2 regions of the Pseudomonas sp. FG86 genome follow, and region 1 is predicted to be linked to the other one. Evidence: predicted binding sites of a transcription regulator. Region 1 holds the regulator's gene; the other holds the start of a gene.
What was found. The regulator sigma-54, encoded in region 1, starts transcription at its own class of promoters, with help from an activator protein. The targets are predictions, from matches to a motif close to ANTGGCATNNANNTTGCTNT.
Positions count from the first base shown of each region.

Region 2: flgB (flagellar basal body rod protein FlgB) is a predicted target of sigma-54. The motif match lies at 4,725-4,744, and genes of this name have one in related genera.

Region 1 is NZ_JBMDIS010000025.1:70,308-84,820, reverse strand. Features, by position in the region: gene hisD (histidinol dehydrogenase) at 1-1,014, opposite strand, end outside; gene hisG (ATP phosphoribosyltransferase) at 1,142-1,777, opposite strand; gene murA (UDP-N-acetylglucosamine 1-carboxyvinyltransferase) at 1,959-3,224, opposite strand; gene ACODSV_RS17830 (BolA family protein) at 3,248-3,487, opposite strand; gene ACODSV_RS17825 (STAS domain-containing protein) at 3,592-3,897, opposite strand; gene ACODSV_RS17820 (MlaC/ttg2D family ABC transporter substrate-binding protein) at 3,894-4,541, opposite strand; gene mlaD (outer membrane lipid asymmetry maintenance protein MlaD) at 4,553-5,020, opposite strand; gene mlaE (lipid asymmetry maintenance ABC transporter permease subunit MlaE) at 5,020-5,817, opposite strand; gene ACODSV_RS17805 (ATP-binding cassette domain-containing protein) at 5,817-6,626, opposite strand; gene ACODSV_RS17800 (KpsF/GutQ family sugar-phosphate isomerase) at 6,939-7,913, shown strand; gene ACODSV_RS17795 (KdsC family phosphatase) at 7,914-8,438, shown strand; gene lptC (LPS export ABC transporter periplasmic protein LptC) at 8,447-9,019, shown strand; gene lptA (lipopolysaccharide transport periplasmic protein LptA) at 9,006-9,539, shown strand; gene lptB (LPS export ABC transporter ATP-binding protein) at 9,539-10,264, shown strand; gene ACODSV_RS17775 (RNA polymerase factor sigma-54) at 10,450-11,943, shown strand; gene hpf (ribosome hibernation-promoting factor, HPF/YfiA family) at 12,019-12,324, shown strand; gene ptsN (PTS IIA-like nitrogen regulatory protein PtsN) at 12,337-12,801, shown strand; gene rapZ (RNase adapter RapZ) at 12,804-13,661, shown strand; gene ACODSV_RS17755 (HPr family phosphocarrier protein) at 13,678-13,950, shown strand; gene ACODSV_RS17750 (ZIP family metal transporter) at 13,986-14,513, opposite strand, start outside.
Region 2 is NZ_JBMDIS010000028.1:62,089-76,601, reverse strand. Features, by position in the region: gene ACODSV_RS19030 (flagellar brake protein) at 9-758, opposite strand; gene ACODSV_RS19025 (flagella synthesis protein FlgN) at 855-1,325, opposite strand; gene flgM (flagellar biosynthesis anti-sigma factor FlgM) at 1,373-1,696, opposite strand; gene flgA (flagellar basal body P-ring formation chaperone FlgA) at 1,840-2,604, opposite strand; gene ACODSV_RS19010 (chemotaxis protein CheV) at 2,686-3,618, shown strand; gene cheR (protein-glutamate O-methyltransferase CheR) at 3,662-4,489, shown strand; gene flgB (flagellar basal body rod protein FlgB) at 4,787-5,194, shown strand; gene flgC (flagellar basal body rod protein FlgC) at 5,198-5,641, shown strand; gene flgD (flagellar hook assembly protein FlgD) at 5,658-6,383, shown strand; gene flgE (flagellar hook protein FlgE) at 6,415-7,731, shown strand; gene ACODSV_RS18980 (uL29 family ribosomal protein) at 7,906-9,033, shown strand; gene ACODSV_RS18975 (ribonucleoside-diphosphate reductase subunit alpha) at 9,125-12,022, opposite strand; gene ACODSV_RS18970 (response regulator) at 12,804-13,529, shown strand; gene ACODSV_RS18965 (ATP-binding protein) at 13,526-14,513, shown strand, end outside.

The sequences.
Region 1 (14,513 bases):
GGACAGCTCCAGGTGTTCCGGTGCGATACGGTTGGCCACTTCGATGGCCTGCTCCATGTCACGCACCAGGATCAGCGCACCACGGCCATTGATCGACTTCTCGATAATGTCGGCGCGGTCCATGGTCGGCAGCAGCTTATTGATGCTGGCCGCAACCTTGTCGAGGAACTCGGCATCGGGACTGACCAGGATCGCCTGGGCATCTTCGTCGTGCTCAGCCTGGGAGAACAGGTCCATGGCGATCCAGTCCGGGTCAGTCTGGCCGTCACACACCACGAGGATTTCCGAAGGCCCGGCGATCATGTCGATACCGACCTGGCCAAACACATGGCGCTTGGCGGTGGCGACGTAGATGTTGCCGGGGCCGACCACTTTGTCGACCTTCGGTACGCTTTCGGTGCCATAGGCCAGGGCCGCGACAGCCTGGGCGCCGCCGATGGTGAACACGCGGTCGACGCCGGCGATGCAAGCCGCTGCCAGTACCAGCTCGTTGATTTCACCACGCGGGGTCGGCACCACCATGACCACTTCGGTCACGCCCGCCACCTTGGCCGGGATCGCGTTCATCAGCACCGACGACGGGTACGAGGCTTTACCGCCTGGCACGTACAAACCGGCGCGGTCCAGTGGCGTGACCTTCTGGCCCAGCACGGTGCCATCGGCTTCGGTGTAGCTCCAGGAGTCCTGCTTCTGTTTTTCGTGGTAGCTGCGCACTCGGGTCGCAGCGACTTCGAGGGCTTCGCGCTGCGGCGCGGTGATGCGCGTCAGGGCCAGCTCCAGGCGTTCGCGAGGCAGGATCAGGTCAGCCATGGACTTGACGTCCAGGCCATCGAACTGGCGGGTGAAATCCACCAGCGCTGCATCACCGCGCTCGCGCACGGCCTTGATGATGTCGAGCACCCGCTGGTTGACCGAGTCGTCGGACACGCTTTCCCAGCTCAGCAGATGATCCAGATGATGGGCGAAATCCGGGTCGGCAGCGTTGAGTCGGGCAATTGCAGTGGACGTGGTCATAGCGAGGGCCTCAATAGAATTGGCAAAAACTCAGGCGCCCTAAACTACCGTTCGCTCCGCTTGGGCACCTGAGAATTCTGGCTATGAGGCGGATAGACGGGCGCAGCTTTTAAGCTACGCGGGTGAGTCAACCGCGGTGTCGAGACTCCACTGCCTTGCGCAGGGTGTCGATCAACGCCTGGATACGGGCGTGCTGCATTTTCATGGAAGCCTTGTTGACGATCAGCCGGGAGCTGATGTCGGCAATGAAATCCTGGGGCTCCAGGCCGTTGGCACGCAAGGTGTTGCCGGTGTCGACTACGTCGATGATCTTGTCGGCCAGGCCAATCAGCGGTGCCAGCTCCATCGAGCCGTAGAGCTTGATGATGTCGACCTGACGGCCTTGTTCGGCGTAGTAGCGCTTGGCGACGTTGACGAACTTGGTGGCCACGCGCAGGCGACCTTTAGGCTCGACATCACCGACACGGCCGGCGGTCATCAGCTTGCACAGGGCAATGCGCAGGTCCAGCGGCTCGTAAAGGCCCTGGCCGCCGTATTCCATCAGCACGTCCTTACCGGCGACACCGAGGTCGGCCGCGCCATGCTCAACGTACGTCGGCACGTCGGTAGCCCGTACGATCAAAAGGCGAACGTCATCCTGGGTCGTAGGGATGATCAGCTTGCGGCTCTTGTCCGGATTCTCGGTCGGCACGATGCCCGCTTCAGCCAGAAGCGGCAAGGTGTCGTCAAGGATGCGGCCCTTGGACAGTGCGATGGTCAACATGGGAAATGTCAGTCCTTCATCAGGCTATTGCTGTCCGGTCGCAAACGGCGCCAGACACAGATCGAGGCCATGACAGCCTCGACTTGAAATCGTATTCAGCAGGGACAAACTCAGTTAACCGCAAAACATCTTACTGTGGCGAGCGGGCTCGCCACAGTGGATGTTTTCGCAGCTACTGGGACTAGCCCGGTACGCGGCGGATTTTCGCGCCGAGCATCTGCAGTTTTTCTTCGATGCATTCGTAACCACGGTCGATGTGGTAGATGCGGTCGATCAGGGTGTCTCCTTCGGCGATCAGCGCCGAGATCACCAGGCTGGCCGAAGCGCGCAGGTCGGTGGCCATGACTGGCGCGCCCTTGAGCTTCTCGGTGCCGGTAACGATGGCCGTGTTGCCTTCGACCTGGATCTTCGCGCCCATGCGGTGCAGTTCGTACACGTGCATGAAGCGGTTTTCGAAGATGGTCTCGATCACTGCACCCGTGCCTTCGGCAATCGCGTTCAAGGAGATGAACTGCGCCTGCATGTCGGTTGGGAACGCCGGGTACGGAGCAGTACGCACGTTGACGGCTTTTGGCCGCTTGCCGTGCATGTTCAGCTCGATCCAGTCTTCACCGGTGGTGATTTCGGCACCGGCTTCGCGCAGTTTCTCCAAGACCGCTTCCAGGATGGTCGGATCGGTGTCCTTGACCTTGACGCGACCACCGGTGACGGCAGCAGCAACCAGGTAGGTACCGGTCTCGATGCGGTCCGGCATCACTTTGTAGGTGGCAGGGTGCAGGCGCTTCACACCGTCGATGGTGATGGTGTCGGTGCCGGCGCCGGTGATGTTGGCCCCCATGGCGATCAGGAAGTTGGCCAGGTCGACCACTTCAGGCTCGCGAGCGGCGTTTTGCAGCACACTGCGACCGTTGGCCAGGGCAGCGGCCATCATGATGTTCTCGGTACCGGTCACACTGACGGTATCAAAGAAGAAGTTGGCGCCACGCAGGCCGCCTTCCGGCGCCTTGGCCTTGATGTAGCCACCCTCGACGTCGATGGTTGCGCCCATGGCTTCAAGGCCACGGATGTGCAGGTCCACCGGACGCGAGCCAATGGCGCAACCGCCAGGCAATGCGACTTCGGCTTCGCCGAAACGGGCAACCATCGGGCCCAGCACCAGGATCGACGCACGCATGGTTTTCACCAGTTCGTACGGGGCGATCAGGGTCTTGATGGTGCGCGGGTCGATTTCGACGGACAGCTTCTCGTCGATTACCGGCTCAATACCCATGCGACCAAACAGCTCGATCATGGTGGTGATGTCGTGCAGGTGCGGCAGGTTGGCTACGGTTACGGGGCCATCGCACAGCAGGGTCGCGGCCAGGATCGGCAAGGCAGAGTTTTTCGCACCGGAAATGCGAATCTCGCCATCAAGGCGGGCACCGCCGGTAATAATCAATTTATCCATAAGAATCTCGACGCCTTGGGGGCTCAGGTGCGCTCGGCCCAGGCCGCGCGGCTGAAAAATTTCATAGTGACCGCGTGGATGCTGCCATCGGTGATCCACGGGTTCAAATGGGCATAGATCTGCTGCTGACGCTTGACCGGGCTGAGTGCCGCCAGTTCATCGCTAATCACGTTCAGCTGGAAGTTGCAGCCTTCGCCTTCAACTTCTACTTTCGTTTCCGGCAGCTTTCCTTCAAGGAAGCTCTTAACTTCTAGGGCCTGCATGCTCAACCTCTATCGGCGCCCAGTGCGCACGGGTCGCACATCATACAAAAAAGCCCCGCGCCTGCGAACCCCGCATAGCAGGACTCTGACGGGGGGCTTCTTTATTAAGGATGCGCCAACAGTTCGGTCAGACCGGAAACTTCGGCAATTTCACGCATGTCGTCGGGCAGCGCACGGATACTGACCGTTTTTTTCGCCGCCTCGGCATCACGTATAAAGCACAGCAGCAGCGATAAACCGACGCTGCTGGACTTGGTTACCGCCGAGCAGTCCAGCACCAGCGCAGGCGCGGTGCTCGCGTTGATCAGCGCCTGGCCCTGCTTGCGCAGGTCAGGCCCGGAGCGATAATCCAGCACGCCGCTGAGGAACAGCTCGCCGGCTTCGCCGATACGAACAGCCGACTCGGTCATTGCGCGGGTTTCCCGGCTGCTTTATCGGTTTCTTCCTTGGCCTTGGCCACTTCACCGGCCCAACCATTGATGGTCTTGTCCAGGTCGTTGCCATTGCGCTGCATCGCGTCAGCGAACTGGTCGCGGAACAGCTTGCCAATGTTGATACCGTTGATGATCACGTTGCGCAGTTTCCACTCACCGTTAACCTTCTCCAGCGTGTACTGCACAGGGTAGATCGCACCGTTGCTGCCTTTGACGGTCATGCCAACGCTGGTGCGGTCACCCGACTCATCCTTGGCCGGATCGACAGTGATCCCCTGGTTGTTGTACTCCAGCAGGGCGTTGCCATAGAACTGGAACAGACCCTTCTTGAAGTTTTCCTGGAACGTCTGCATCTGCGCAGGTGTGGCCTTGCGCGAGTACTTGACCGTCATGATGCTGCGCGAAATGCCTTCGGCATCGACGACAGGGCCGACAATGGTATTGAGCGCGTCGTAGAACTTACTCGGGTCTTGCTTGTACTGCTCTTTATTGGCAGTCAGGTCAGCCAGCATTTTGCTGGTGGTGTCCTGCACCAGTTCGTGCGCAGAACCTGCCGCGTTAGCCATCAGCGGCAGCGCCGCAAGCAGTACCAGCAGGCCACGTCGCAAGGTAGAGATCATGAACAGGTTCCTCATTTGGCGTCTTTATTGACCGTATTGAGCAGGAATTTACCGATCAGGTCCTCAAGTACCAGCGACGACTGCGTGTCGTGGATGGTCGAGCCATCCTTGAGCAGGGCTGTTTCCCCGCCCACGCTGATACCGATGTACTTCTCGCCCAGCAGACCCGCAGTGAGGATAGATGCAGTGGAGTCAGTCGGCAGATTATCGACCTTCTTGTCCAGTTGCATGGTCACTCGCCCGGTGAAGCTGTCGCGGTCCAGATCGATTGCCGTGACCTTGCCGATAGTCACACCGGCCATGGTCACCTTAGCTCTGACAGTCAAACCGGCGATATTGTCGAAGTACGCGTAAAGTTTATAAGTATCGGCGGTAGGGCTGGCCGAAAGGCCACTGACTCGCAGGGCGAGCAACAGTAAAGCCAGGATGCCAGCCAGCAAGAAAAGGCCGACACCGATTTCCACAGTGCGGTTTTGCATCAGAAATCTCCAAACATCAAGGCGGTCAAAATGAAGTCAAGGCCCAGTACCGCCAGCGAGGCGTACACAACGGTCTTGGTGGTGGCACGACTGATCCCTTCTGAAGTGGGCTCACAGTCATAGCCTTGGAATACGGCGATCCAGGTCACGACAAAGGCGAAGACGATGCTCTTTATGATGCCGTTGAGCACGTCGCCGCTGAAGGTCACGCTGTTTTGCATATTGGCCCAGTAGGAGCCTTCGTAGACCCCCAGCCAATCCACCGCCACCCACGAACCGCCCCAGATACCCACCACACTGAAAATCATCGCCAGCAGCGGCAGGGAAATGAAGCCGGCCCACAGGCGCGGGGCAACAATGTACTTGAGCGGGTCCACGCCGATCATTTCCAGGCTGGACAACTGCTCGGTGGACTTCATGTTGCCGATTTCAGCGGTCAGCGCGGAACCGGCGCGCCCGGCGAACAGCAAGGCAGTCACCACCGGCCCCAGCTCGCGCAGCAGCGTCAGGGCGACCATCTGCCCGACCGCCTGCTCCGAGCCGTAGCTGGATAGGATGTTGAAGCCCTGCAACGCAAGCACCATGCCGATAAAGACCCCGGAGACCACGATGATCACCAGGGACATCACGCCGACGGAGTGCAGTTGCTTGATCAGCAAGCCAAAGCCGCCGCCGATGCCACCGCGGCCCAGCAAGGCGTGGAACAGGAAAATGGTCGAACGCCCCAGCACTTCGATGATGTCGATGCCGGAGCGCCCGAAAAGGCGAACCCTTTCGATAAGTGATGTCTTGCGCATCAGCGCTTCCCCAGAAGATCTGCGCGGTAGTCCGCTGCCGGAAAATGAAAAGGCACCGGGCCATCAGGATCGCCGGTCATGAATTGGCGGATACGCGGGTTGTCAGCGTTCATCAGCTCTTCAGGCGTGCCCTGCCCCAGCACCTGACCATCGCCGACGACATACAGGTAGTCGGCAATGCTCGCGGTTTCTGCAAGGTCGTGGGACACCACGATACTGGTGATCCCCAGCGCATCGTTGAGCAGGCGGATCAGGCGTACCAGCACGCCCATGGCGATCGGGTCCTGGCCAACGAAGGGCTCGTCGTACATGAGGATCTGCGGGTCAAGGGCGATGGCGCGCGCCAGGGCGACACGACGTTTCATGCCACCGGACAACTCGTCAGGCATCAGGTCGATGGCACCGCGGAGGCCCACGGCCTGCAGTTTCAGCAACACGATGTCACGAATCATTTCATCGGACAGCTGGGTATGCACTCGCAGCGGAAACGCCACGTTCTCGAAAACATCCAGGTCAGTGAACAGCGCACCACTCTGGAACAGCACACCCATGTGCTTGCGTGCGTCAAACAGCTCGCTACGCGACAGCGTCGGCAGGTTCTGGCCATTGACCCACACTTCGCCGGCATTGGGGCGCAGTTGCATGCCCATCAGCCGCAACAGGGTGGTCTTGCCGCAACCGGAAGGCCCCATGATGCCCGTGACCTTGCCACGGGGAATGCGAATATCGACGTTATTGAAGATGCTGCGCGTCCCGCGCTTGAAGGTAAGGCCCTTCAGCTCGACCGCGTAGGCGTTATCGGCACTCATCTAAACTCCTTGGGATGCAGCTTCTCACTCAGACACCGTATTGGCGACAAACGTTTGCACGATTGCGCGATATAGATAGACGTATGGGCTGGGTGAACCGAACTGGCGGCGAACTATATCACTGCTGGTACAACGCGCCCAAGGCCGGAAAAGCGCTTGTTCAGATTGGGGACAGGGAAAAAACGTTGCTGGCTATGTTACTGAGAGGGAATCTCATGCCACCCGCAGAATAAAGCCTGACGAACTTGCGTGAGGGAATTGCTCATTACCGTTATAATCGCCGACTTTTCGTCAGGCTATACGATTTCAGACATGAGCCAATCCAGCGATCTTATCCAATCCGCACAACGCACCATTCGCCTTGAGCTTGAAGCCGTAGAAGGCTTACTGGCCCATATCGATGCAGATTTCGTACGCGCCTGCGAGATGATTCTGGCCAGCAAGGGCCGCGTTGTCGTGGTAGGCATGGGCAAGTCCGGCCACGTCGGCAACAAGATCGCCGCGACACTGGCGAGCACCGGAACCACCGCTTTCTTCGTGCATCCGGCCGAAGCCAGCCATGGTGACATGGGCATGATCACCAAGGATGACATCATCCTGGCACTGTCCAATTCCGGCACCACCAACGAAATCGTGACCCTGCTGCCGCTGATCAAGCGCCTGGGCATCAAGATGATCAGCATCACCGGCAACCCGGAATCGACGCTGGCCAAGGCAGCCGAAGTGAACCTGAACGTTCACGTGACCCACGAGGCATGCCCCCTGAACCTGGCCCCCACGTCTTCCACCACCGCCGCCCTGGTCATGGGCGATGCGCTGGCCGTGGCGTTACTGGAAGCCCGTGGCTTTACCGCTGAAGATTTCGCGTTTTCCCACCCAGGGGGTGCCTTGGGCCGTCGCCTGCTGCTGAAAGTGGAAAACGTCATGCACTCCGGCGATGAGCTACCCCATGTCCAACGGGGCACGCTGCTCAAGGATGCGCTGATGGAAATGACCCGCAAAGGCCTGGGCATGACCGTGATCCTCGAAGCCGACGGGCGCCTGGCCGGAGTGTTCACCGACGGCGACTTGCGCCGCACGCTGGACCGCACCATCGACATCCACACCGCCACCATCGACGCGGTGATGACCCCCCATGGCAAGACCGCACGCCCCGAGATGCTTGCAGCCGAAGCGCTGAAGATCATGGAAGACCACAAGATCGGCGCGCTGGTGGTCGTCAATAACGATGACCGCCCGATTGGCGCCCTGAACATGCACGACTTGCTGCGTGCAGGAGTGATGTAAATGACCAGCGACCTATTGCAACGCGGCAAGCACATCAAGCTGGCGATTTTCGACGTTGACGGCGTGCTGACCGATGGCCGCCTGAACTTCCTCGAAGACGGCAGCGAATTCAAGACGTTCAACACCCTCGATGGCCAGGGCATCAAGATGTTGATGGCAGCGGGAGTGCAAACTGCCATTATTAGCGGCCGAAAAACGCCGGTTGTGGAACGCCGCGCACAAAACCTGGGGATTCCTCACCTGTATCAGGGCCGTGAGGATAAACTGGTGGTACTGGACGAGCTTCTTGGCCAACTCCACCTAAGCTATGAGCAGGTCGCCTATCTGGGCGACGACCTGCCCGACTTGCCGGTGATCCGCCGCGTGGGCCTGGGCATGGCCGTCGCCAATGCGGCGGCGTTTGTTCGCGAGCATGCCCACGGCATCACCACGGCCCGTGGCGGCGAAGGCGCCGCCCGTGAGTTCTGCGAGTTGATCCTGCGGGCCCAAGGCCGCCTCGAAGCGGCCCATGCCGCCTACCTATAGAGCGTTTTATGCTGAGTAAAAAGATTCGCAACTTCCTGCTATTCGCAGGCATCGCCGCGCTGTTCCTGGCGGTGGGCTACTGGAATATCAGCCCGGAGCGCTTTCTCGACCAGCCTGTTGCGCAGGTTGATGAAGGGGCTATCGACTATTACGCAACCAATGCCTATAGCGTGCAGTTCCTGCCCGATGGCAAGGTGCAATATGAAATGACGTCGGACAAGGTCGAGCACCTGAAGGCCTCCGAGGTCACCCTGCTGACCAATCCGGACATGAACCTGTACCGCGGCACCGAGTTCCCATGGCACGTCACCAGCAAGCGCGGCGAGGTCAACCCGGACGGGACCCAGGTGGAACTGATCGATTCAGTGCGCGTCGCACGTACTGACGCACAGAACCGCGACACCATTATTACCACCACACGCATGACCGTATTCCCACAGAAGCAATATGCGCAGACCGAGCAAGACGTTAGAATCGATGGCGCTGGCGGTGTATCGACTGGCAAGGGAATGAAAGCGTATTTGAAAGAAAGCAGGATACACCTGCTATCGAACGTAAGAGGACAGTATGAGGCTCGTTAAAACCCTCCCTATTTTGCTCGGTCTGGGCGCAGCACTGGGAAGCGTGAGCGCCTGGGCTCTGCCGAACGATAGCCAGCAACCGATCCACATCTCAGCTGACGATGCGCAACTGGATGACAAGCAAGGCGTCGCCACTTATACAGGCGGCGTGATCATTACCCAGGGCTCGATGAAAATCACCGGTAACACGGTGACACTGACTCGCACCCCCGCTGGCGACATCGACGTCGTGACTTCGGTGGGCAACCTGGCCTACTTCGAACAGAAGCAGGCCGCTACCGATACCGCCCCGATGAAGGGCTACGGCAAGACCATCCAGTATCACGCCCAGCAAAACCGCATCGTCCTGATCGACCAGGCCAAGGTGCTCAGCCCCGATGGCAACTCCACCGAAGGCGAGAAGATCACCTATGACACCGTGAAGCAGGTCGCCAATGCCGGCCGGGCCAACGGCAGCAAGGTCACTGCGCCACGCCCACGTATCGACATGGTTATCCAGCCGAAGAAGAAGGCCGAGTAATGGCAACCCTGAAAGCCCAGCATCTGGCCAAGGCCTATAAAAGCCGTCAGGTCGTGCGCGACGTCAGCCTGTCGATCGACAGCGGCCAGATCGTCGGCCTGCTCGGCCCCAACGGCGCCGGCAAGACCACCTGCTTCTATATGATCGTCGGCCTGGTGCAGGCGGACCAAGGTCGCGTACTGATCGATGACCTGGACGTCAGCCACCAGCCGATGCATGGCCGTGCACGCGCAGGTATTGGGTATCTTCCCCAGGAAGCGTCGATCTTCCGCAAACTCTCGGTGGCCGACAACATCATGGCCATCCTCGAGACCCGCAAGGAACTCGACCGCGACGGCCGCCGCAAAGAGCTGGAAAGCCTGCTGCAGGAATTCCACATCAACCACATTCGCGACAATCTCGGCATGAGCCTGTCCGGTGGTGAGCGTCGTCGCGTTGAAATTGCCCGCGCCCTGGCGACCGCGCCGAAATTCATCCTGCTGGACGAACCGTTTGCCGGCGTGGACCCCATCTCGGTGGGTGACATCAAGCAGATCATCCATCACCTCAAGGCCAAGGGCATCGGTGTACTGATCACCGACCACAACGTCCGTGAGACCCTGGATATCTGCGAAACAGCTTACATCGTCAACGATGGCCAGCTGATTGCCGAAGGTGACTCCGCCACTATCCTGGCCAACGAACTGGTCAAGGAAGTGTACCTGGGCCACGAGTTCCGCCTGTAAGCAGCCTGGCGTCACGGCCGTTGGCCACGGTGCGCGGGAGTCAATAAAAACCTCCGGATTTTTATTGTTACCGCGCTCTAGGCAAAGCCCCCGATATCAGGCATATAATTTGCTTATGTTTGGCGCTCACGCGCCCTGTCGTGGATGGCGCATTGCGCCGGCGAATAAGGTGTTAAGCCCCTGCCATGAAACCATCGCTAGTCCTGAGAATGGGCCAGCAGCTGACGATGACACCGCAGCTGCAACAGGCCATCCGCCTGCTCCAATTGTCGACCCTGGACCTGCAACAGGAAATCCAGGAGGCCCTGGAGTCCAATCCGATGCTCGAACGCCAGGAAGAAGGCGACGACTTCGACAATGCAGACCCGCTGGCCGACAACATCGAGCAAAAACCCAACCCCGATGTGCAGGAACCCTCCTACCAGGAAACCGCCCCGACGGTGGATAACCTCGAGGAAGGCGACTGGAACGAACGCATACCCAACGAGCTGCCCGTGGACACCGCCTGGGAAGACGTCTACCAGACCAGCGCCAGCAGCCTGCCCAGCAACGATGATGACGAGTGGGACTTCACCACCCGCACGTCCGCCGGCGAGAGCCTGCAGAGCCACCTGTTGTGGCAATTGAACCTCGCGCCGATGTCCGACACCGATCGCCTGATCGCCGTGACCCTGATCGACTGCATCAACAACCAGGGTTACCTGGACGAAACGCTCGACGAGATTCTTGAAGCCTTCGATCCGGAACTGGATATCGAACTGGACGAGATCGAAGCCGTCCTGCACCGCATCCAGCAATTCGAGCCCGCCGGCATTGGCGCGCGCACCCTCAGCGAGTGCCTGCTGCTGCAACTGCGTCAACTGCCTGCCAAGACGCCTTGGCTTGCCGAAGCCCAACGCCTGGTCACGGACTACATCGACCTGCTGGGCAGCCGCGACTACAGCCAGTTGATGCGCCGTATGAAGCTCAAGGAAGACGACCTGCGCCAGGTGATCGAGCTGGTACAGAGCCTCAACCCTCGCCCGGGCTCGCAGATCGAGTCCAGCGAAGCCGAATACGTCGTCCCCGACGTGATCGTACGCAAGGACAACGAGCGCTGGCTGGTGGAACTGAACCAGGAGTCGGTACCGCGCCTGCGGGTCAATCCGCAATATGCCGGTTTTGTGCGTCGCGCCGACACCAGCGCCGACAACACCTTCATGCGCAACCAGTTGCAGGAAGCGCGCTGGTTCATCAAGAGCCTGCAAAGCCGCAACGAAACCCTGATGAAAGTCGCCACCCAGATCGTCGAGCACCAGCGTGGCTTCCTGGAATACGGCGACGAAGCGATGAAGCCTCTGGTGCTGCATGACATCGCCGAAGCGGTTGGCATGCATGAGTCAACGATTTCCCGGGTGACCACGCAAAAATTCATGCATACCCCACGGGGCATATATGAGCTGAAATACTTTTTCTCCAGCCATGTCAGCACCTCCGAAGGCGGCGAATGCTCGTCCACGGCGATCCGCGCGATCATCAAAAAACTGGTTGCGGCGGAAAATCAGAAAAAGCCGTTGAGTGACAGCAAGATCGCTGGTTTACTGGAGGCACAAGGCATTCAGGTCGCCCGTCGAACCGTCGCCAAGTACCGCGAGTCCCTTGGGATCGCGCCTTCCAGCGAGCGTAAGCGTTTGATGTGACGGGCGGGCCACAGCGTTCCAGTGGCGGGTATTCCTACCCGCCGCTTTATGCACTGGCAACGAAGGAGAAGCTGTATGCAAGTCAACATCAGTGGACACCAACTGGAAGTGACCGAACCGCTGCGCGCCTATATCGGCGAAAAACTCAAAAGAATTGAGGGGCATTTCGACAAGATCACCAACGTGCAAGTCATTATGACTGTCGAAAAGCTGAAGCAGAAAATTGAAGCCACCTTGCGTATACCCGGCGGAGAAGTCGTCGCCAATGCCGAGCATACTGATATGTATGCCGCCATTGACGACCTGACCGACAAACTGGATCGCCAAATCAAAAAGCATAAGGAAAAGCAGTTGAGCCTCCTTCAGGGCACCGGCCGCTAACACTCCCCACCCATGATCCGACTTGAAACCATCCTGACCCCCGGCCGTTCCCTCGTGAACGCGCCGGGCGGCAGCAAGAAGAAAGCCCTCGAACAAATTGCCAACCTGATCAGCCGAGAAGTGCCTGATCTGGAGATGCAAGATGTCTTTGAGGCTCTGATTGCCCGTGAAAAACTCGGTTCCACCGGTTTTGGCAACGGCATCGCCATTCCTCACTGCCGCCTCAAAGGCTGCGACACACCTGTCAGCGCCCTGCTGCACTTGGACGCGCCTATCGATTTCGACGCGATCGACGGTGCCCCGGTAGACCTGCTGTTTGTTCTGCTGGTCCCACAGGCCGCCACCGATGCGCACCTGGAACTGCTTCGGCAGATCGCAAGCATGCTCGACCGCAAGGACGTACGCGACAAACTGCGCAGTGCCAGCAGCAACGAGGCACTGTACCAAGTTGTCCTGGATGAGCAAAACGGGCAGTAATCATGCGTTTGATCATCGTCAGCGGCCGCTCTGGCTCGGGTAAAAGTACCGCCCTCAACGTTCTTGAGGACAACGGTTTCTATTGCATCGACAACCTGCCCGCCGGGCTGCTGCCGGAGTTGGCGGAACGCGCCCTGATCCACACCGAATTGGCGCAGCCCCTGGTCGCCGTTTCGATTGATGCCCGCAACCTGCCCAGCCACCTTACGCGCTTCCCGGAATTGCTCGAAGAGGTGCGCGCCAAGCACATTCATTGCGATGTGCTGTATCTGGACGCCGACGAAGAAACCCTGCTCAAGCGCTTCTCCGAGACCCGTCGACGCCACCCTCTCAGCAGCCCCCATCGTTCCCTGGCCGAAGCCATCGAGGACGAAACCAAGTTGCTGGGGCCGATCATTGACCTCGCCGACCTCAAGATCAACACCACCAGCCTCAACCTGTACCAGTTGCGCGATGCCATCAAGCTACGCCTGCTGAACCAGCCGGAGCCGGGCACGGCATTTCTGGTCGAGTCCTTTGGCTTCAAGCGTGGCATGCCGGTGGATGCCGACCTGGTCTTCGATGTGCGCTGCTTGCCCAACCCCTACTGGAAACCAGAGCTGCGTGACCAGTCGGGGCTGGATCAGCCAGTGGCCGATTACCTGGCCGCGCAACCGGATGTGGAGGAGATGTTCCAGGACATCTCCAGCTACCTGCTCAAATGGTTGCCGCGCTTTGCCGCGAGCAACCGAGCCTATGTCACCATTGCCATCGGCTGCACCGGCGGCCACCATCGCTCCGTCTACCTGACCGAACGCCTGGGCCAGGTGCTGCAAAAAACCCTCAAGAATGTCCAGGTCCGCCACCGCGACCTCAGCTGAAAGGAACACCTGCGCGATGCCCGCTCTGGAAATTGAAATCATCAACAAGCTGGGCCTGCATGCCCGAGCCTCTGCCAAGTTTGTCGGCGTTGCCGGGCAGTTCCCTTGCCAGATCCGCGCCGGGCGCACACTGGAGAGCATGGTCGATGGCAAAAGCATCATGGCGATGATGATGTTGGCAGCCGGCAAGGGCACCAAGATTCATTTGAGCACCGAGGGCGAGCAAGAGCAGGAAGCAATGGACGCCCTGGTGAAGCTGATCAACAACTTCTTTGATGAGGGTGAGTAAAACCATCCGCTGAGGCGGGCGTGAAGCCAGGGGCTTCACCCCAAGGCGGTATCCATCACCATCATCAAGCAAAAACCGCTACATAGCCCTAGGCTGGCAAGCTTTTCGTGACCATTACGCCGCGATTCGGGGATCACTTCATGAGTCACCACCAGCAGCATCGCCCCGGCAGCCAACGCCAGGCCAAGCGGCAACAGCACCTCGGCCAGGGTCACCAGCCAGGCGCAAAGCACGGCGAACACTGGCTCTACCAAGCCTGACGCCGCACCGATCAGGAAGGCCTTGACCCGCGACATCCCCGCCCCGGCCAATACCAACGCAATCACCAACCCTTCCGGCACATCCTGCAAGGCAATGCCCATGGCCAGGCTGTCGGCATCCGGCATGCCGCCGCCGGCTGAAACGCCAACGGCCATGCCTTCGGGGATGTTGTGGGCGATGATGGCAAACACAAACAGCCAGATGCGCGGTGGAATCACCGGTTTATCCGGCGTGCCCACCAACATCTCCGGGCTGGCGCCGGAGACTTTGCGGTCCACCAGATACAAACCGAATGCCCCCAG
Region 2 (14,513 bases), on a different contig from region 1:
CTTCACACTTAGAAGTCGTCGTCCTTGTCGAAGCGTCGCGCTTCGCGTTGCAGTTGATACACAAATCGTTCGACCTGGCGCTGTACCAGGCCGCTCATGTTGTGGAAGCGCACGCCTGCGAAGGTGGTGTTGATCTTCTCTTCGAAATGCAGGTAACGCAGTTCGACGGAGGTGGTCATGCTGCCGAACGGCAGGGCAGCGATAAAGCGATCGTAGACCTGGCCCAACTGCAGGCGTTCGGAGATATCGCCTTCGAAGCGCAATTTGCAGCCGGTGGCGGAAATATCCAGCAGCTTGCCGCTGACCGGGGCCTTGAGTTTCTCGCCGCCCAGCTCGATATTGACCAGTTGGGCCAGCTTCAGTGCCGCGCGGAAGGCATTGCGGCGCTGGTGGTAGACCACCTCGCCCGGCATGGCGCCGGTGTAGATGCGATGGCCATCTTTTTCGCTGATGGTCAGGGTGCCATTGCTTTCCCAGGCGACGCGTACGCCGTCGTGAAAGCCTTCGATGCGGAAGGGTTCGCCATTCTCAAGGTGGCGTTCGCCATCACGCGGGATCATTTCGTCCAGGGCCAGGGTCTTGCTGTCCCGATCGACATCGACCAGGTAGCTCTGGAAGCGCTGGCTGCGTTCGTGGAAGGTGATGATCAGCGGATCATGGCTTTCTTGCAGCATTCGCAAGGTGCCGGCGATTTCCAGAGGCGTGGTGAGCACCTTGGGTGGCTGCGGAGCATCTTCCGCATTAAGGGCGTTGAACACGGTTCTTCCATCTCCAGACAAAATACGACTACACGCAAGAACCGGCATTTTGCCAGTATGTGGCGGGCCTTGGATAGGCTGTGCCGAAAACGGGCGTCAGGCTTGGCTGCGGGTGCTTGGTTTGACCAAGCGTGAGGTAGAGCCTTGGGCGTTGTACAGCGCCGGTGGCTCACCGCCGTGGAGTATACGCAGCTGGTTGGCGGTCGTAGCTTGCTGAAGCTGGATCGACTGGCCGTTGAGCAGGTTGACTTCCTGGCACTGGCTGAGCAATTGGTTGAGTTCTTTGCTTTGGGCCAGCAGTTGATCGCCGACCGAGGAGTGGCTGGCCAGTTGGGCGAGGCCGTCGTGATCGGCCGGCAGGCCCAGGCTGGTGAGAATCTGGCTGCGCTTCTTGCCATGCTGTTCCAGCAGGACAATCAGCGACTGTTTGCGCGCCAGGATATCTTCCAGTAGAGGCATATCCCGGCCGTAGAGGGCCAGGGTCTCTTCTTTCAGCAGCTCGAGCAATTGTTGCGTCGGCGCCAGATCATCAATGATCAGTTGAAGCAAGGTTTCGTCGTGGTGCATGGCTGGCCTTGGTTTTAAGCGTCCAAAAGCCCTGCGCAGGCCTTTGCCTAGCGCTCGGCTTCGAAGTTAAGCAGCTTGCTGGCTACACGGTTGCTGTCGACTTTATAGCTGCCATCGGCGATAGCCTGTTTCAATTCGGCCACGCGGGCTTTATTGACCACAGGTTGGTCGCGCAGCGAGTCAGTGACCTTCTGCAACTGTTGAGCCTCATTGCTCAGGTGTACGGATTCCCCGCTTTGGCTGGCGCTGGCCTGTTCTGTCTTGGCAGGCAGAGGCTGGGCCTTGGCTTCTACGCTGTCCTTGGTGCCGCTGGTGCGCGTAGTGCCTGGCAATGCCGGGGAGTTATTCAAACGACTGAAATCGATGACCATGATAATTAAAAACCTCTGGGTATTTGGACGCTTGCCATGTTTTCGGCCATACCCGGACAAACTTTAGGCTCGATTGACAATAAACCTGCACGCGCAACATCTGGCACACAGTGTAGGAAAAGCTGGCGTCCTATTCCAGTGATCTATAAAGCAACCTCGACTTGTCCGGGGGCTGTCACCCGTGCCTTGATGACACGATTGGAGTTGAGGTTCTTGACGCGTATCTGCTCACTCATGCCTCCGTTGGACAGCGCTTCACCCGGCATTTTCACATTCAAACCGCCGCTGCTCGCGGAAATTACCACCTGGTCACCCTTGCGAACCACCTCGGCCTGCTCCAGATGGACCAGGGTAATGACCTGATCGGTGACCATTGGTCGGGTAAGTTTCTGCCCGATGGCCTGATCGACCGACGTCAGATAGCCCTGGTTGATCAAACTGATGTCGCGTTCACGCAAGGCCACGTCCTCGAAACCGATGATGCCAGTGCGTTTCAACGGTCTTACCACCACCACGACATCGCGGAACAACTTGACCTGCGCTGGCACAAACACGGTCCAGGGCGCGGCGCCCTCGCAGCGAACCTTCACCGTCACACGGCCGATAGGCTGTGCGGGGCTTTCCAGGGACGCTGTCAATTCCTTGTCGCACATTGGCATGCGCAAGCGCGGGTCTAGCTGGTTGACCTGGATTTCATAGCGCCCAGGTGTCTGGGTGGTCGCCAGATAATCTTCTACAGTGAACTCAAGAAAGCCTTGAGTGACGCCGATAAGTAGATCAGGCAAGGTGACGTTATCTGCGCGGGCCGTGGTTCCCAGGCTCAAGGCAAGCAACGCCATCGAGACGCAGAGCAATCTGCGGCTGCGTGGGAGGCGAAGGCGTCGGGAAACTGTCGTTTTAATGTCCATAGCCAATAAATAGCAAAGCTCGTGCCGTTTAGTATTGGGTACGCGTCGTACCCCCGAAGGTTTTAGCGTAGGAGTCTGGGCATGGCAGGTGTAATGGATTCAGTAAACCAGCGCACACAGCTGGTAGGGCAGAATCGCCTGGAGTTGTTGCAGTTTCGTCTGGACGGCAAGCAGCTATACGGCATCAATGTGTTCAAAGTGCGGGAAGTGCTGCAGTGCCCCAAGCTGACGATCATGCCCAAGTCCAGTCCGGTGGTGTGTGGCGTGGCCAACATCCGTGGCGCGACCATCCCGATTCTTGACCTGGCCTTGGCGACAGGGTCGTCCGGTCTGCAGGATCGCGAGAACCCGTTTGTGATCATTACCGAATACAACACCAAGACCCAGGGTTTCCTGGTGCGCTCGGTGGAACGCATCGTCAACATGAACTGGGAAGAAATTCATCCGCCACCCAAGGGCACCGGTCGCGATCACTACCTCACGGCAGTGACGCGGGTGGACAACCAGCTTGTAGAAATTATCGACGTGGAGAAAATCCTCGCCGAAGTGGCGCCCACCTCTGAATCGATTTCGGTCGGTGTGGTGGACGCCGATACCGCGCACAAGGCGATTTCCTTGCGCGTACTGACGGTGGACGATTCTTCGGTGGCGCGTAAGCAGGTGACCCGTTGCCTGCAAACCGTCGGCGTGGACGTGGTGGCGCTCAATGATGGTCGCCAGGCGTTGGATTACCTGCGCAAGCTGGTCGATGAAGGCAAGAAGCCTGAAGAAGAATTCTTGATGATGATCTCCGACATCGAGATGCCGGAAATGGACGGCTACACCCTCACGGCTGAGATACGTAACGATCCACGCATGCAAAAATTGCATATCATCCTGCATACTTCGTTGTCGGGCGTATTCAATCAGGCGATGGTCAAGAAGGTCGGTGCCGACGACTTTCTGGCCAAATTCCGCCCTGATGACCTGGCATCCCGGGTAGTCGACCGGATCAAGGCAGCAGATCACGGCTAGGGGCTTTTTCCCTGGCGGTCACACGATTTAAGAGGCGGTATCTTTGTCTACGGGTAATTTGGATTTCGAACAGTTCCGGGTCTTCCTGGAAAAAGCCTGTGGCATATTGCTTGGTGAAAACAAGCAATACCTGGTATCCAGCCGTCTCAACAAGCTGATGGAACAGCAGGGCATCAAGTCCCTGGGTGAGTTGGTCCAGCGGATCCAGAGCCAGCCGCGCAGTGGGCTCAAGGAAATGGTGGTCGATGCCATGACCACCAACGAAACCCTGTGGTTTCGCGATACATACCCCTTCGAGGTGCTCAAGAGCAAAGTGTTGCCGGAGGCTATCAAGGCCAGCCCGGGCCAGCGCTTGCGCATCTGGTCGGCAGCCTGTTCTTCGGGGCAGGAACCGTACTCGATTTCGATGACCATCGATGAATTCGAGCGGACCAACATGGGCCAGTTGAAGGCCGGTGCGCAAATTGTGGCGACGGATTTATCCGGCACCATGCTCACCAACTGCAAGACCGGCGAGTACGACAGCCTGGCCCTGGGGCGTGGCCTGTCCCAGGAGCGCCTGCAACGTTACTTCGACCCGAAAGGGGCGGGGCGCTGGGCGGTCAAGGCGCCGATCAAGAACCGAGTGGAGTTTCGCTCGTTCAACCTGCTCGACAGCTACGCCAGCCTGGGCAAGTTCGACATAGTGTTCTGCCGCAACGTGCTGATCTACTTCTCTGCCGAAGTGAAGAAAGACATCTTGCTGCGCATCCACGGCACCCTCAAGCGCGGCGGTTACCTGTTTCTCGGTGCATCCGAAGCGTTGAACGGCCTGCCCGATCATTTCCAGATGGTGCAGTGCAGCCCGGGGATCATCTACCAGGCCAAGTAATAAAGAATGTGGGAGGGGGCTCGCCCCCGATAGCAGTGGTTCAGTTGATGTATCTATCACTGATACACCGCTATCGGGGGCAAGCCCCCTCCTACATTTTTTTTGCGGCAAAGTTGAAGAAAGCGGCAACTCCCCATTGCCGCTTTACTGGCGTCACGCGGAAAACGGTTGCCGCTTTTCTGGCATTGCCGTCGGCAAGCTCCCCGCAACCCCTTGATATCCGTGCTTTCACAAGATTGGCATGCACCTTGCTATAACCCTGTTAACGCACAGCAGGTCAGCCTAAAGGTTTCCGCCATGAGCATCAGCTTCGATAAAGCGCTCGGTATCCATGAACAAGCCCTGGGCTTCCGCGCCCAGCGCGCTGAAGTCCTGGCCAACAACATTGCCAACGCCGATACCCCGAACTACAAGGCTCGGGACCTGGACTTCTCCGCCGTGCTCGCAGCACAGCAGGACAAGACCAAGAACGGTACCTTCGCCTTGAACATGACCAACAGCCGTCATATTGAAGCGCAAGGCCTGAGCAGTGGTGACGAGTCGCTGCTGTATCGCACGCCGATGCAGCCATCCATCGACCAGAACACCGTCGACGCCCAGCTGGAGCAATCGGCCTATGCCGAAAACTCGGTGAACTTCCAGGCCAGCTTTACCCTGCTCAACAGCAAATTCAAAGGGCTGATGTCAGCCCTGCGTGGAGAGTAAGCCATGTCCCTGTCCAGTGTTTTCAATATTGCCGGTAGTGGCATGAGCGCTCAAACCACGCGCCTCAACACCGTCGCCAGTAACATCGCCAACGCCGAGACCGTGTCTTCGAGCATTGACCAGACCTACCGCGCCCGCCACCCGGTATTTGCCACCATGTTCCAGGGCGGCCAGAGCGGCGGCAGCGATTCGCTGTTCCAGAACCAGGACGCCGCCGGCCAGGGCGTGCAGGTGCTCGGCGTGGTCGAAGACCAGAGCAACCTCGAAGCACGTTACGAGCCTAACCATCCCGCCGCGAACGAAAAGGGTTATGTCTACTACCCCAACGTCAACGTGGTCGAGGAGATGGCCGACATGATTTCCGCCAGCCGCTCGTTCCAGACCAACGCGGAAATGATGAACACCGCCAAAACCATGATGCAGAAGGTCCTGACCCTGGGTCAGTGATAAGGGGCGCCAAATAATGGCCATCGTTGATACGTCAAACAACTCGGCAGTCCAGGACCTTTTCAATTCCAAGGTCAAGACCGCAACGGACAACAGCAGTCTTAACAGCGCTACCAAGGCGGCGACAGGCAGCCAGTCGCTGGGTAAGGATGCGTTCCTGCAGTTGCTGGTGACCCAGCTGAAAAACCAGAACCCGCTGTCGCCCCAGGACAATGGCGCGTTCGTGGCCCAGTTGGCTCAGTTCAGCAGCCTGGAAGGCATCAACACCCTGAACGACTCGGTCAACGCGATCTCCAGCAACTTCAGCTCGTCGCAAGCACTGCAAGCGTCGTCGCTGGTAGGGCGTTCGGTGGTCATCCAGACCAGCCAGTCCAGCGTGGACACGAGCAAGAGCATGACCGGTTCGGTAGCGGTGACTTCGGCGGTGGGCAACGTCTCCATCAAGATCACCGACAAGGACGGTGCCGTGGTGCGCACCATCGATATGGGCGAGCAGGCTGCCGGCAACCAGAGCTTTATCTGGGATGGCAAGGACGACAAGGGCGCGGTCGCCCCAGCCGGCACCTACACCTTCAATGCCACCACCAAGAACGACAAGGGCGATGCGGTTGCCCTGGCCACGTCGCTGCCGGCAACGGTAACGAGCGTGACCCTGAGCCAGACCGGCGGCGAAATGCTGCTGAACCTGGCGGGCGGCATGGGCAGCATCAAGCTGTCGCAAATTCAGACTATCGGTACATAGAGCCGGCTAAATACGGCAGAGGGAGAGAAACATGTCTTTTAACATCGGCCTTAGCGGCCTCTATGCGGCCAACAAACAACTGGACGTGACCGGCAACAACATCGCCAACGTCGCGACCACTGGCTTCAAATCGTCCCGTGCTGAATTCGCGGATATCTACGCGGCCTCCAAACTGGGTACCGGCCAGAACAGCATCGGCAACGGTGTGAACCTGGCGGCAGTGTCCCAGCAGTTCACCCAGGGCGACGTCAACAACAGTGGCGGCATCCTGGACATGGCGATCCAGGGCGGCGGCTTCTTCGTGCAGAAGGGTACCGACGGCTCGCTGGAGTACACCCGCAGCGGCGCCTTCCGTGCGGACAAGGACGGCTACATCACCAACAACACCGGTACCTCGCGCCTGCAGGGCTATGCGGCGGATGCTGACGGCAAGATCATCAAGGGCGGCCTGACCGACCTGCAATTGAACCTGTCGAACCTGCCGCCGAAGGCTTCGAGCAAGGTGGACTCCACCAGTAACCTGAACTCGTCCGAGCTGCCGATCGATCAGACTTTGCACCCCTTTGATCCGACCAAGACGGACAGCTTCAACACTCAATACTCCACCACGCTCTACGATACGCAGGGCAATGCGCATCCTATGGTGCAGTACCTGGTGAAAACCGGTTCCAACACCTGGAACTCCTACACCCTGATTGACGGGCGTAACCCTGACGGCACCCCGATCAGCGGCACCGGTTCCACGGCGCCCGTAGCCTCGACGTTGTCGTTTGACACCGCCGGCAAGCTCACCGGGATCGTCACCCCGCCAGCCACCGTGTCCAATACCACCCTGACTATTTCCAACTGGAAGCCGGGCGGCCTGGTCAATGGTGTCTGGACGCCTAACGGTGCAGCGGCCAACGCTGGCGGTATTGCCGTCAACATGGCCAACATCACCCAGTACAACTCGGCCAGCTACCGTAACCCGCCGGTCACCGACGGTTATGCCACTGGCCAGATCACCGGCTTGAAGATCGACGGCAGCGGTGTGCTGTTCGCCACCTTCAGTAACCAGCAGAGCAAGGCCATCGGCCAGATCTCTCTGGCCAGCTTCAACAACGAGCAGGGCCTGCAGCCATCCGGCGGCACCGCCTGGAGAGAGACGTTCGCCTCGGGCCAGCCGGGTTACGACGCACCGCAATCCGGTACGCTGGGTTCGATCGTGGCCAACTCCCTGGAGAACTCCAACGTCAACCTGACCAACGAGCTGGTGGACCTGATCAAGGCCCAGAGCAACTACCAGGCGAACGCCAAGACCATCTCCACCCAGAGCACCATCATGCAGACCATCATCCAGATGACCTGATACGGTAATGCTCCACAAGAAACCCCTCGTAAGAGGGGTTTTTTTGTGGGCGCAGGAAAACATGCCGTGACGAGAATAACGAGGTGAAAAACGCGCGTGAGGAACGCTCCATACCCGCCTCGCCACTGATCAGGTCAGAGTCCGATGGGCTCACCAGTCAAGGGGAGAGCGGGTATGTGGAGTTCGTCGCGGGCCGGCCAATGGCCCGCAGGTATAGGTTATGACAGTGGCAGGGCAGGGCAGTATCTGGAGGGCGTAAGTCGTTCAGATGACAAGACGGACAACGTAGGTGCCAACAATAAGGATAAGGAAGCGGTCAGTCAGCTTCTTAAAGAGCTCGAGGATGCCGAGAAGACCTCCAAGAACCAGACCGTCCAGGATCTGCGTGACAAGCTGAATGAACTACGAGAGGAACTCGGAGAGGAAAAATTCAAGCGGATCATCGACGAGCTGAAAAAAGACGCCTATGAAGATTGGCTCGCGTGGTTGAAGAGACTGTTTCCGGATTTGTTTCCGGATGAGCCGTCTCCGGGGCCGCCATCGCCATCTCCAGGTGGTGGTGGTGGTGGTGGTGGTGGTGGTGGTGGTGGCGGAGTTAATCCGAGAGATTTTGGCTCCGTAGAGTCCATGAGTAACAAGCCGTTTACCGAGGGGGCTCGTTACACTGACTATAAGCCTGACAAGAGCAACCCCGGGGAAAAACCCGGAATGGGCAGAGAGGCCGGCAATATCTGGTCTGGTTTCACACAGGGGCCAGACGGAAACTGCGTCACGGTTTCAGGAATAAAGGCCGCAATGATGAAGTTTGGCCAGAAACCCACTGATGTTTTCAAGGACGTCCAAGCGGCAGGCGATGGCTGGGACGTGGAGATGCGGGATGGGTTCCAGCTCCATCTGAGCAAGAATGAATTGACGCAGGCGGCACAACAGGCTCGGTTCAGGGGGGATGACCCCGAAATGATGACCAATGCCAACTTTATGTATGCGGCCAGCGCCAAGCGGGCTCATCTGGAGGGGAATCCCGGGGGATGGGGAGAAAACGATCATAATGCCAAGAGAAGTTTTTTGGATGCGGCGATAAGCTTGAACGACGGTGAGCACGCTGATGAAGGGCTCAAGCGCTTGGGGCTGAAAGGTCTGTACAGGCAGACTACGAGTAATGAGCTTGCCGGTGGCGCGTTGGGCGTTGTGAATTACGGTGGCCATTCAATGGCTGTGATTGGAGGGCAAATAGAGTTATGGGGTGGGCGAGGTGGACGCCCTCAAAGGGAGGATCCAGGGCAGGCTTACGCCTTTACATAGAGCGGCAGGTAAGCAGAAGTAAGCGCTGTCGTCGCACTAAAAAGCCCGTTAACCCTTCAAGGGTTAACGGGCTTTCAGTTACTCGCTCAGCTTATTGACAAGCTTCGCAATCCGGCTCGTCGATCGCACAAGCCTTTGGCACTGGCGCCGGGCCGGCTGGCGCTGCGAGCACCGAATCATCACCATGGTTGCCGCCGCTGGAAACCGCGTTCAGCTTACCGGTGTTGATGGTCGACTTCTCGGTGCTGGTCGCGGCCAGGGCACGGAGGTAGTAAGTGGTTTTCAGGCCACGGTACCACGCCATGCGGTAGGTCACGTCCAGCTTCTTGCCCGATGCGCCGGCGATGTACAGGTTCAGCGACTGAGCCTGGTCGATCCACTTCTGACGACGGCTGGCGGCGTCAACGATCCACTTGGTGTCCACTTCGAAGGCCGTCGCATAGAGCTCTTTGAGTTCTTGCGGGATGCGCTCGATCTGCTGCACGGAACCGTCGTAGTACTTCAGGTCGTTGATCATCACCGAGTCCCACAGGCCACGGGCTTTCAGGTCGCGAACCAGGTACGGGTTGATCACGGTGAATTCGCCCGACAGGTTCGATTTCACATACAGGTTCTGGTAGGTCGGTTCGATCGACTGCGATACGCCAGTAATGTTGGCGATGGTCGCGGTCGGTGCGATGGCCATGATGTTGGAGTTACGAATACCTTTCTGCACACGGGCACGTACCGGCGCCCAGTCCAGGGATTCGTTCAGGTCAACGTCGATGTACTTCTGGCCGCGTTGCTCGATCAGGATCTGTTGCGAATCCAGCGGCAGGATGCCCTTGGACCACAGCGAACCCTGGAACGTCTCGTAGGCGCCGCGCTCGTCGGCCAGGTCGCAGGAAGCCTGGATCGCGTAGTAGCTGACCGCTTCCATGGACTTATCGGCGAACTCGACCGCTGCATCCGAACCGTAAGGAATGTGCTGCAGGTACAGCGCGTCCTGGAAGCCCATGATGCCCAGGCCGACTGGACGGTGCTTGAAGTTGGAGTTCTGCGCCTGTGGCACCGAGTAGTAGTTGATGTCGATAACGTTATCGAGCATGCGTACGGCGGTGTTGACGGTGCGCTCCAGCTTGGCGGTGTCCAGCTTGCCGTTGACGATGTGGTTCGGCAGGTTGATCGAGCCCAGGTTGCAAACGGCGATCTCGTCCTTGTTGGTGTTCAAGGTGATCTCGGTGCACAGGTTCGAGCTGTGGACCACGCCCACGTGCTGCTGCGGGCTGCGCAGGTTGCATGGGTCCTTGAAGGTCAGCCATGGGTGGCCGGTTTCGAACAGCATGGACAGCATTTTGCGCCACAGGTCCTTGGCCTGGATGGTCTTGAACAGCTTGACCTTGCCTGGGTACTCGGTGAGGGCTTCGTAGTACTCGTAGCGTTCTTCGAAGGCCTTGCCGGTCAGGTCGTGCAGGTCCGGCACTTCGGAGGGCGAGAACAGGGTCCATTTGCCGTCATCGAAGACACGCTTCATGAACAGGTCAGGGATCCAGTTGGCGGTGTTCATGTCGTGGGTACGACGACGGTCATCGCCCGTGTTCTTGCGCAGCTCGATGAACTCTTCAATGTCCATGTGCCAGGTTTCCAGGTAGGCACACACAGCGCCTTTGCGCTTGCCACCCTGGTTCACGGCGACGGCGGTGTCGTTCACCACTTTCAGGAACGGTACTACGCCCTGGGACTTGCCGTTGGTGCCCTTGATGTACGAACCCAGTGCACGCACTGGCGTCCAGTCGTTGCCCAGGCCGCCAGCGAATTTGGACAGCATGGCGTTGTCGTGGATCGCATGGTAGATGCCCGACAGGTCATCCGGCACGGTGGTCAGGTAGCAGCTCGACAGCTGTGGACGCAGGGTGCCGGCGTTGAACAGGGTCGGGGTCGACGACATGTAGTCGAAGGACGACAGCAGGTTGTAGAACTCGATCGCACGGTCTTCTTTATGCTTTTCTTCGATCGCCAGGCCCATGGCCACGCGCATGAAGAACACTTGTGGCAATTCGAAGCGGATACCGTCCTTGTGGATGAAGTAACGGTCGTACAGGGTCTGCAGGCCCAGGTAGGTAAACTGCTGGTCGCGTTCGTGGTTGATCGCCTTGCCGAGTTTTTCCAGGTCGAAGGTGGCCAGGACCGGGTTCAGCAATTCGTATTCGATACCCTTGGCGATGTAGGCCGGCAGGGCCTTGGCGTACAGGTCGGCCATCTCGTGGTGGGTGGCGCTCTCGGCCACGCCGAGGAAGCCCAGGCCTTCGGCACGCAGGGTGTCCATCAGCAGGCGCGCGGTCACGAACGAGTAGTTTGGCTCGCGTTCAACCAGGGTACGGGCGGTCATCACCAGGGCGGTGTTGACGTCGGTCAGGGCCACGCCGTCGTACAGGTTCTTCAGGGTTTCGCGCTGGATCAGCTCACCGTCGACTTCTTCCAGGCCTTCGCAGGCTTCGGTGACGATGGTGTTCAGGCGGCCCAGGTCCAGCGGTGCAAAGGTACCGTCGGCCAGGGTGATGCGGATCGACGGGTGCGCCTGTACGGCGGCGTCGGCGGCAGGGGCGCGCACGGCACGTTCCTTGGCGCGCGAGTCACGGTAGATCACGTAGTCGCGGGCTACTTTCTGCTCGCCGGCACGCATCAGGGCCAGTTCGACCTGGTCCTGGATTTCTTCGATGTGGATGGTGCCGCCCGACGGCATGCGACGCTTGAAGGTCGCGGTGACTTGTTCGGTCAGGCGGGCAACGGTGTCATGGATGCGCGACGAGGCAGCAGCGGTGCCGCCTTCAACTGCAAGAAACGCTTTGGTGATGGCGACGGTGATTTTGTCATCGGTGTAAGGAACGACAGTGCCGTTACGCTTGATCACGCGCAGTTGGCCAGGTGCAGTGGCGGACAGATCCATATTCGAATCAGCGGCCTGCGGCACGGAGCCCTGCGGGTTCTCGCGAGTTGTGTCGGTTTGCATGGGGGGTTGTCTCCACATTTCTATATTTATTTGGGCACCATCACGGTGCCCACCGTTCCGTCCTGAAGCACTTACAGCAGGCCTGGGCCTGGCATAACAACTTCGGGACAGGAGGAAGGGAGCTGTTTGCGCCGCTTCCATGCCGAAGTCTTCGGTTCGGGGCTCAAAGGCCCTTCGCCGTATTCCTGGTGGGTGACAGTTGCCAGGTTCAAGCACTGCAACACCCGTACCGTTTTGCGCTGTTGGAGCTTGAAAACGGTTGCCATCCGCTTGAGCGGTTTGGGCTTTCAAATAATCCAGGGGTCAGACCAAACAGGAGCAAGAAAGGGCTTGAGTTTCTCGTCTGATTTGTGTTGGGTCTTTTCGCTAAAAACCCTACATGTAGGGTTTTTTTGGCGCCGAGGTACAAGATAATGCGTTTTTGGAGGCTTAGCAACGCAAGACCTGTGGATAACGCTGTGAGTAAAATGTGTATGAAACTTGGAACACCCGTGTAGGCCGCAGTACTGCTGGATTACGCCGTTTGTCACTGAATATTCCAAGGTAAAAACGTGCGATTGGATTTTTGAGGGCGCGAACCCTATCACAAAAAAACTCGATCACCGAACGCATTTCCCGGCTTGTGTTTGAGGGTTGGGGCATGGCTACAATCGATCATTGTTATGCCCTCACAACATTACAAATAAGGTGTGGCTGGCGAAGATCAACATGTGGGAGGGGGCTTGCTCCCACCTTTGATCGAACAGGCCAATCAATCCCTTAATAACAACGAGGATTACCCGTGGAGCACGAAGCCTGGCAAATACTGATCGTCGAGGATGACGAACGACTCGCCGAGTTGACCCGCGATTATCTGGAGAGCAACGGCTTGCGGGTGTCGGTGGAAAGCGACGGCGCCCAGGCTGCGGCACGGATCATCGCCGAGCAACCCGACCTGGTGATCCTCGACCTGATGTTGCCCGGCGAAGACGGCCTGAGCATTTGTCGCAAGGTGCGCGAGCGCTACGACGGGGTGATTCTCATGCTGACCGCGCGCACCGACGACATGGACCAGGTCATGGGCCTGGACATGGGCGCCGACGACTATGTCTGTAAACCCGTGCGTCCGCGCCTGTTGCTCGCGCGCATCCAGGCCCTGCTGCGGCGCAGCGAACCGGCCGAACCGGCTGTGGTGGAAAACCAGCGTCGCCTGCAATTCGGCCCGCTGGTGGTGGACAACGCCCTGCGCGAAGCCTGGTTGCACGACGGCGGCATCGAGCTGACCAGCGCCGAGTTCGACTTGCTCTGGCTGCTGGTGGCGAACGCCGGGCGTATCCTGTCTCGCGAAGAGATCTTCATCGCCCTGCGCGGCATCGGCTATGACGGCCAGGACCGTTCCATCGATGTACGCATTTCACGCATTCGCCCGAAAATCGGCGACGACCCGATCCACCCGCGCCTGATCAAGACCATCCGCAGCAAGGGCTACCTGTTCGTTCCTGAAGCCGCCGCCGATATGCCGCTGTGAATTCGATCTTCCTGCGTATCTATGGCGGCATGTGCGCGGCGCTGATCCTGGTGGCGCTGCTGGGCGTGCTGGCCTTGCACCTGCTCAATGAAGTGCGCAGCGGCCAGTACCGCGAACGCCTGGCCCACGGCACCTTTGCCTTGATGGGCGACAACCTGCAACCCATGAGCCCGATCGAGCGCCAGCGCGCCCTGGCGGTGTGGGAGCGGTTGTTAGGCATCCCCCTGGAACTGCGCACCCTCAGCGAGGCGCAACTGGACTTGAGCCAACGCAACCGCCTGCAACGCGGCCAGGTACTGGTGGAGCAGACCGGCCCGCATGCGGCGCGGGTGCTGCGCCTGGTCAGTGAGCAAGAGTCACTCGTACTGACCGGCGAAGTGCAACAGATCAGCGAGCAATTGGCGCGCGCGACGATTTACCTGCTGGCCGATGAACTGGTGCGTTTCCCGGTGGCCGAACAGCCACAACGCTTGGCCGCTATAAAGGAAGCCAAGGGCTTTGGCTTTGAGATGCACCTGATGAACCTCGACCAGGCCGATATGGACGATGACCAGCGTCGCCGGGTCGCGGAAGGCGATACGGTAATGGCGCTGGGCAAAGGGGGCGATTCGATCCGGGTGTTTGCCGGCATGGTTGGTACGCCCTGGGTGCTCGAAATCGGCCCGTTGTATCAAATGAACCCGTACCCGGCGCAGTGGTTGATCTTGATCGCGCTGATCGGCCTGACCCTGATCGGCCTGATCGTCTATTTACTGGTGCGCCAGCTCGAACGACGACTCAAGGGCCTGGAAGCCGCGGCCACGCGCATCGCCAAGGGCAACCTGGAAGTGCGTGTGCCCGCCCGCGGTGCCGATTCGGTCGGGCGCCTGGCTGCGGCGTTCAATGGCATGGCCGAGCACCTGCAGCAGTTGCTGGCGATCCAGCGCGAACTGGTGCGCGCCGTGTCCCACGAATTGCGCACGCCAGTGGCGCGCCTGCGCTTCG